Regions from separate parts of the Cytobacillus sp. FSL R5-0377 genome, predicted to be linked through region 2. Evidence: a T-box and tRNA genes for the amino acid it is inferred to sense, from the RefSeq annotation. Region 2 holds a T-box; the other holds one or more tRNA genes.
What was found. A T-box is a leader RNA that pairs with one kind of tRNA and senses whether it is charged. The one in region 2 lies ahead of glyQ (glycine--tRNA ligase subunit alpha), so its partner is inferred to be a tRNA-Gly.

Region 1: it encodes a tRNA-Gly, which carries the amino acid that the T-box ahead of glyQ (glycine--tRNA ligase subunit alpha) is inferred to sense. The anticodon was not compared.

The regions. Positions count from the first base shown of each region.
Region 1 covers NZ_JBBORA010000001.1:1,366,689-1,371,117, forward strand. Annotated here, with positions in the region: gene queG (tRNA epoxyqueuosine(34) reductase QueG) at 1-787, opposite strand, end outside; gene NSQ49_RS06825 (B3/B4 domain-containing protein) at 1,162-1,830, shown strand; tRNA gene NSQ49_RS06830 (tRNA-Gly) at 1,950-2,023, opposite strand; gene NSQ49_RS06835 (sugar phosphate isomerase/epimerase family protein) at 2,360-3,328, opposite strand; gene NSQ49_RS06840 (Gfo/Idh/MocA family protein) at 3,325-4,374, opposite strand; gene NSQ49_RS06845 (Gfo/Idh/MocA family protein) at 4,386-4,429, opposite strand, start outside.
Region 2 covers NZ_JBBORA010000001.1:3,693,793-3,698,221, forward strand. Annotated here, with positions in the region: gene era (GTPase Era) at 1-843, shown strand, start outside; gene NSQ49_RS18775 (YqzL family protein) at 1,001-1,144, shown strand; gene recO (DNA repair protein RecO) at 1,175-1,927, shown strand; T-box leader at 1,999-2,181, shown strand; gene glyQ (glycine--tRNA ligase subunit alpha) at 2,283-3,173, shown strand; gene glyS (glycine--tRNA ligase subunit beta) at 3,166-4,429, shown strand, end outside.

The DNA.
Region 1 (4,429 bases), 2.3 Mb from region 2:
GCTCCATTTCATCATGCAGGTGAAAATCCTTGCCTTTATTTTCAGGACAAACAGTTTGACAGGTGTCACACCCATAAAGCCTGTTTCCCAGCTTTTCTCTATATGGCTCTGCAAGAAAGCCCTTTGTCTGTGTTAAAAATGCGATGCATTTCTGTGCATCAAGCTGACCTCCCTGAATTAAAGCACCAGTCGGGCAGACATCAACACATTTATTGCAGCTTCCGCATCTGTCTTCCAATGGCATATCAGGCTCAAAAGGCAGATTTGTTATCATTTCTCCGAGATACACATATGATCCGAACTCCGGTGTGATGATGGAACAGTTTTTTCCGCTCCAGCCGATTCCGGCACGCTGCGCTACAGCCCGGTCCACCAGCTCTCCTGTATCCACCATGGATTTGCATATGGCCTCAGGAATTCTTGACTGAATAAACTCCTCAAGCTTCTGAAGACGTTCCCTAAGGATATGATGATAGTCTTTTCCCCATGAAGCCCGGCAGAATATCCCCCTTCGTTCACCTCTTTTGCTGACAACCCTTACCTTCATTTTGGAAGGATAAGCAACCGCAATTGAGATAATGGATCTCGGCTTATCCATTAGCAGACCGGGATTCACCCTTTTCTCAATATCAGGTTCTTCAAACCCTGACTGATATTGAAGCTCCTGCTGGCGAATCAGTCTATTCTTCATTTCATCAAAAGTGCCTGCTGTTGTAAAACCGATTTTATCAATGCCAATTGTCTTGCTGTACTCAATCACTTCCTGCTTGAATTGTGTAAAGTCCATTGGATAACCTCCTTTCTGTATGAAAATGAAATTTTATATGAAAACGTGCTGTATTAACGTTGGTGGCAGATACCTTTTATTCGGACAAAAGGGATATAAGATGCGTGTAAGACTGCTTTTTTTCGGCTTTGGAAAATTAACTGCGTCAAACTTCTGATTAGTTACCATTTACTCCGCTAAAGTGAATATATGGTGCGTCTGAGCGCTCGTTTTGGGCCCTTTATTTGGTGAAAGTCAAAATAGACGGTGTCAAAGCGTTGGTTAGATACCTTTTATTCACCCATCACGGGTGATAGGTACCTGAAAGTCTAATATTTATTGAATCACCGCTTATTATGATAAACTATTTTAAAGTAATTTTGGAGGTGGAAAGCTTGGAAATTATAATTGCTCCCGAGTTGTGCAGGTTAATTCCCCAATTTAAAATTGGATTTATTATATATAAAAATATAGAAGTCGGACAGTCTCCTCAAATGGTAAAGGGCCGACTCCAGTTATTTCAGGAATCCATTTATTTTGACTTAGAGGACAAGAGTGTTACAGATCTGGAAGGAATCAATGAATGGAGACAGATTTTCAAAACAGCAGGCAAAGATCCAAATCGTTACCGCCACTCTGCAGAAGCACTGTACAGAAGAATAAAAAAACAAAATTACCTGCAGCCGGTCAACAGCTCCATAGATATTAACAACTTCTTTTCCCTGGAATATCAAATACCAATCGGCGTATATGATGCTGATAAGCTTTCAGGTCCATTGACTATCAGGTTTGGCAAAGAAAGCGAAGAATATAACGGTTTAAACGGAAGACCCAATTCTCTTGCCAATTTAATAATCAGTGAAGATATAGCAGGCCCCTTTGGCAGTCCGTTTGTGGACTCTGAAAGAACAGCTGTCACGGAACAGACTAAAAATGCCGTGCAAATTGTTTATTTGCGCCCTTCTCTGGAAACTAATATGGCCGAAAAAATGGTTGAGTCATTAATGAACATGTACACTCAAGTGCACGGGGGAGAAGGAAGCTTTAAGGTCATTGGATGTTAAACACTTCTATAAAAAATCGAGTGGGATCTGCGGATGCCGCCCGATTTTTTATATAGCCATGAAAATGAAAAAACGCAATACCTCGTTCTTGTTGAACGAAACACTGCGTTGGCTATGTATGGAGCGGGTGAAGGGAATCGAACCCTCATCATCAGCTTGGAAGGCTGAGGTTTTACCACTAAACTACACCCGCATTATTATGAAGTTACCGCCTGCTTATTTTTTCCCGTACTTTCATGCCTCTTCCTCTAAGAGCTTTTTCAAGGAAGCCTATGCGTCGAGGCAACTCGAAGCTGATTCATGGAAGTATCGCTCGTGGCTGAGGTTTTACCACTAAACTACACCCGCATTTGTTTATTTATATTTAATCATTAACGTAATTATGATTAAATAGAATGTCGATTTTTCTCTACAGCAAAATAAACATTGTGTCGAATCAACTATTTAATAGTACTAAATTCAGCGTAAATGGTCAACCCCTTTTTTAAAAAAATTGTCGAAAAAACAGAGAGGGGTTTTCCCTCCCTGTTTATACCCACCACATTTCCGATGGCTGTTCTTCGATTAAAATGGACTTAAGGTTCCTTACGGCTCTTGTAAACCCTTCTTCAATGGACATCAGCGGGTCTTCGTGCTCAATGCTGACAACGTAGTCATAACCAAATGTGCGCAGTGCGCTCATCATATCAGACCATTCCTGCAGGCTGTGTCCGCATCCTACTGACCTGAAGGTCCACGCCCTGGTCTGTACGTTGCCATACGGCTGCATATCCGTTAACCCATACATATTGACATTTTCCTGGTCAATATAGGTGTCTTTTGCATGAAAATGATGAATGGCATTTTCTTTTCCCAGTATCTTTATGGCTGCAACTGGGTCAATGCCCTGCCACCATAAATGGCTTGGGTCCAGGTTGGCCCCAATGGCGTCACATGTTTCTTCCCTTAATTTTAAAAGTGTGTAGGGAGTGTGTACAAGGAATCCACCATGCAGCTCGAGCCCGATTTTCACATTATGGTCTTTGGCAAACTGCCCGGCTTTTTTCCAATAAGGAATGAGTTTCTCCTCCCATTGCCATTTAAGCACTTCTCCATACTCATTTGGCCACGGAGCGACCGGCCAATTCGGATGCCTGGCCTCTTCCCCGTCACCTGCAGTCCCGGAAAAACAGTTCACAACTGGAACATTCATTAAGCTGGCTAACTTAATCGTGTCGTATAGTACGCGATCAGATTCCTCAGCAAATGCTTTATCAGGTGAAATCGGGTTGCCATGGCAGCTGAATGCACTGATTTCAAGCCCCCTCGATAAAACCTTATTCAGGTAATCCTCCCGGACTTCATCGCTTCCCAATAGCTCCTGCAGTCTGCAGTGAGCGTTGCCGGGATATGCACCCGTTCCGATTTCCACAGCCTTAAGACCTGCAGCTTTCACATGATCGAGCATATCCTCAAAATTTTTGTCAGCAAATAATACTGTAAATACGCCGAGCTTCACAAAATCCCCTCCTGGCTACTACTATTATCTTGTTTGCTGCTGCTATAAATCGCATCAATAATTCTGGTTGTCTGCAGAGCTTCTTCTGCTTTAACCATAAACTCTTCCTTTCCCAAACAGCTTTTAATAAAGTTCCGTGCCTGTGTTAATGCATAGTCATCTTCTCCCGGGAGCCATTCTGAACGTGTATTCAGGAGCATACCATATTTAGATTGATTCAAACGGAAGGGGAATAAATCAATTCCTCCAAGCTGCCCCGAAAGACTGAGGCTTTCATCATCCTTTTCAATATTGGCAGACCAGGAAGTTTCAAAAAGCAGGGAAGCACCATTCGCAAATTTTATGTAAGCTGTCACATGATCATCTACATCAAAGGATTGATGGTCAAAGCTTCCCCATAGATTCACCTGATCAGGCATTTTACTTAACGTGTTGTATGCTGTACCGGATACCTCCGTTTCGGCCGGGTTACCAAGAAGCCAAAGCGAGAGGTCAAGCAAATGGCAGCCGTAATCTATCAAACTTCCGCCGCCCTGGAGTTCTTTATTGGTAAAAACACCCCAGCCAGGCACCTTTCTTCTTCTCATGGCTCTTGCTCTGGCTATAAACGGAATGCCAATTTCATTTTCTGTAATGAGCTTTTTGGCAGCCTGTGCCTCTTTCATGAACCGGTAGTGATAGGCAATGGCCAATACCTTCCCGGACCTGTCTCTAGCCTCGATCATTTTCCTGCATTCGGCTGCTGTCATCGCCATCGGCTTCTCACACAAAACATGCAGCCCAGCCTCCAGTGCAGCAACGGTAATTTCAGCATGAAATTTATTCGGTGTACAAATGACTACGGCATCTGTTTCAGTGAATACTTCCTTATAATCTGTAAAAACGCGGCTAATTCCAAACTTCCTGGCAGCAAGCTTTGCTGTATCCTCATTCACATCACAGATAGCTGTTATGGTAGCACTATCCGAAAGTTTTAATAAAACTGGAATATGCCTGGATTGGGCAATTCCTCCAGCACCGATAATTCCGATCCGAAGTTTCATCATGGGGGTACACCTCAATTAATTCTGACAATCTGCTTTGTTTCACTTGACTCAAGGG
Region 2 (4,429 bases):
ACGTTCTTAAATCGCGTAATTGGGCAGAAAATTGCCATTATGAGTGATAAGCCGCAAACAACCCGCAACAAAGTTCAGGGTGTCCTGACTACTAATGACGCACAATTTATTTTTATTGATACGCCAGGAATTCATAAGCCAAAGCATAAACTGGGAGACTTTATGATGAAAGTTGCCCAAAACACTCTAAAAGAAGTGGATGTCATCCTGTTTATGGTAAATGCCCAGGAAGGCTTTGGACGCGGTGAAGAATTCATACTTGAGAAATTTCAGTCAGTCCGAACACCCATTTTCCTTGTAATCAATAAGATTGACCAGGTACATCCTGATGAACTGCTTAAAATTATTGAGTCTTACAAGGAAAAGTACGATTTCAGCGAAATTATCCCCATTTCTGCGTTAGAAGGCAATAATGTAGAGACGCTGTTAGGACAGATTAAAAAATATATTCCCGAGGGGCCGCAGTTTTATCCTGCTGATCAAGTAACAGATCACCCAGAGAGATTTATTGTTTCCGAACTGATCAGGGAAAAAGCCCTGCATTTAACAAGGGAGGAAATACCGCACTCGCTGGCTGTAACTATTGATAAGATGGAGCGCCGCGAAGACAAGGATGTTGTTCATGTCATGGCTACGATCATTGTGGAACGTGACTCCCAAAAAGGCATAGTGATTGGAAAGCAAGGGAAAATGCTTAAGGAAATCGGAAAAAGAGCAAGGGTGGATATTGAAAATCTTCTTGGATCACAGGTTTTTCTAGAGCTTTGGGTTAAAGTTCAGAAAGACTGGCGCAATAAAATGTCTCAGCTCCGCGATTTTGGCTTCCGTGAAGATGAGTACTGAACCAGCCCTAATTAAAGTATTATCCATTTCTGGTTTATATGCATACAGGTTATTGACAATATTTTCGTCTCATGATTTTACAAAGACAGGCTATGATATAGATAAATGTATTGGGATAAAGAATTGCTAGTTGAATAACTGAAAGGTGGGGTTTTCGATGATGGATTTTACCTGGAGAGTGTTTTCCCAGACAGGAAATATTGACACATATCTTCTCTTCAAGGAGCTAGAAAAGGAAACTCAGGATATACCCGGCAGCAATGATGAAGAGCTAGCAGAAGCTGATTTTCCCATCTCATAGGTTTGTCGAAAGACAGGGATGGTGTCACGGTTGCTTGATAAATGTGAAGGCATCGTCATCAGGACAACTAATTACAGTGAAACAAATAAAATTGTTACTTTATATACCCGTGAATGGGGAAAAGTTGGTGTGATGGCACGAGGAGCGAAAAAGCCGAACAGCAGACTTGCTGCTGTCACCCAGCTTTTTACATACGGAAACTTTTTAGTTCAGCGTGGAAGCGGTCTGGGCACCCTGAAGCAGGGTGATATGATTTCATCCATGAGATCAATTAAAGAAGATATTTTTCTGACTGCTTATGCAAGCTATATTGTCGATTTGACTGATAAAAGCAGTGAGGATAAGAAGCCTAACCCATTTTTGTTTGAATTGCTGCATCAAACGCTAAATTTAATAAATGAGGGATATGATCCGGAAATTCTCACCAATATTTATGAAATGAAAATGCTGAATGGTCTGGGTTTATATCCTGTTCTGGATCAATGTACTGTCTGCGGAAGCACTGACGGGCATTTTGTATTTTCAATCCGGGAAAACGGACTCATTTGCCACCGCTGTCTTGACAGGGATCCTTATCATTATAAGGTATCACAGGCGACCATTAAGCTGCTGCGCCTGTTTTATTTTTTTGACTTGTCCAGGCTTGGCAATATTTCTGTTAAGCCCGAAACCAAGGCTGAATTGAAAAAGATTATCTCTGCTTATTATGAAGAGTATTCCGGCTTATCCCTTAAGACTAAAAAGTTTCTTAATCAAATGGATAAGTTTAATGATCTTATGTAAAGCGTTCCCTTGGCTTTTTGCTTAAGATTGACAATCCAAGGTGATTCCGCTATGATTCAAATTAATAAAATATTATTGCAGTGAAGGAGAAGAGTACTTAACTTTTTTCATTAAAGCGAACCCGGGACAGTGGAAGCCGGGTATGGATGGTTAAGGAAGGGCGCTCTGGAGCAATATTGTCTATCGACAACAAAGAGGCTGCGGTAAAATCGCAGCAAATAGGGTGGAACCGCGGGTAAACTCTCGTCCCTATGCCATGTGGCATAGAGACGGGAGTTTTTTATGTTCACTGAAACACGGAAGCCCTGTGATAGATAGCTGCTAAATTTATAACAAATTAAGAAAGAGGTGTCCTATGAATATTCAAAACATGATATTAACGCTTCAAAAACATTGGTCTGAACAGGGGTGTATCCTAATGCAGGCTTATGATACTGAAAAAGGCGCAGGTACAATGAGCCCCTATACATTTTTAAGAGCGATCGGACCAGAACCGTGGAATGTAGCTTATGTAGAGCCTTCACGCCGTCCTGCTGATGGCCGATATGGTGAAAATCCAAACCGGCTTTATCAGCATCATCAATTTCAAGTGATTATGAAGCCGTCGCCGGATAATATTCAGGAGCTGTATCTTGATTCACTCAAAGCATTAGGCATTGATCCGCTTGAACATGACATCCGGTTTGTAGAAGATAACTGGGAAAATCCTTCTCTGGGCTGCGCGGGCTTAGGGTGGGAAGTGTGGCTTGATGGAATGGAAATAACACAGTTCACATACTTCCAGCAGGTAGGCGGATTGGAATGCAAGCCTGTGTCTGTTGAAATTACATATGGTATCGAAAGGCTCGCCTCTTACATTCAGGATAAGGAAAATGTCTTTGACCTTGAATGGACAGAAGGATTTACGGTTAGGGACATCTTCCTGCAGCCGGAGTTTGAGCATTCGAAGTACACATTTGAAACATCGGATCAGGAAATGCTTTTCAATTTGTTCAACATCTACGAGAAGGAAGCACATAGGCAAATGGATGAAGGGCTTGTGCATCCAGCTTATGACTATGTTTTAAAATGCTCTCATACTTTTAACCTGCTTGATGCAAGGGGAGCGATCTCTGTGACAGAAAGAACAGGCTATATTGCAAGATGCCGGAACCTGGCCAGAAAAATAGCCAAAACCTTTTACGAAGAGCGGGAAAAACTTGGCTTCCCAATTTTAAAGGATAAGGAGGAAGGGTCTCATGAATAAGAAAGATCTTCTGCTGGAAATTGGACTTGAAGAAATGCCTGCCAGATTTGTCACTAATTCAATGAATCAGCTTTCAGATAAAGTGAAATCATGGCTTTTGGAAAAGAAAATATCTTTTGACGAAATCAGCGCTTTCTCCTCTCCACGCCGTTTGGCTGTTCTTGTTACGGGAGTGGAAACTGCCCAGGAGGACATTAACGAAGAAGCAAAAGGACCTGCAAAAAAAATCGCGTTAACCGATGACGGTGAATGGTCAAAAGCTGCTATTGGATTTAGCCGGGGTCAGGGAGCATCTGTTGAAGATATATACTTTAAAGAAATTAAGGGTGTTGAATACGCGCATGTAAGCAAATTCATAAAAGGGCAGGAAACAGCTGCACTGCTGCCTGAACTTCAGCAGATTGTTACATCGCTATCATTTCCGAAAAATATGCGCTGGTCTAACCAGGAGCTGCGCTTTATTAGGCCGATCAAATGGCTTCTGGCATTATTCGGAAGTGAAGTCATACCATTTTCAATCACTAATGTTCAGACATCTAACCTTACAAGAGGACATCGTTTTCTTGGGGAAGAGATTGAAATTAACAATCCCTTTGACTATGAAAAGTCCTTGCTGGCACAATATGTCATTACTAATCCTCAGGAAAGAAAAAATGCTATTCTCTCGCAGTTGGAAAAAATTGAAGAAGAGAATGATTGGGTGATTCCTGTTGATGAAGAGTTATTGGAAGAAGTAAATAATCTTGTTGAGTATCCAACAGCATTATATGGAAAATTTGAAGAGGAATATCTGGAGCTTCCGGAAGAGGTTTTGATTACCTCGATGAAAGAACATCAGCGCTATTTCCCGGTAAAGTCCAAAGAGGGCAGGCTTCTTCCTTACTTTGTTACAGTTCGAAATGGATCTCATGAACATTTGGAAAAAGTGGCTAAGGGAAATGAAAAAGTATTGCGGGCAAGACTTTCTGATGCGGCTTTCTTTTACAGGGAAGACCAAAAAACGGAAATCGCATCATCGCTCGAAAAACTTAAAAGCATTGTGTATCATGAAGAAATTGGAACACTTGCTGAAAAGGTAGACCGTGTCCGCCTGCTGGCAGCGAAACTGAGCGGGAATCTTGGCTTCAGTGATGAAGCGAAAGCAGTGACAGACCGTGCCGCTGAAATCAGCAAGTTTGATCTTGTTTCACATATGGTTTATGAATTTCCTGAGCTCCAAGGTTTTATGGGAGAAAAATACGCCCTGCAAAAAGGTG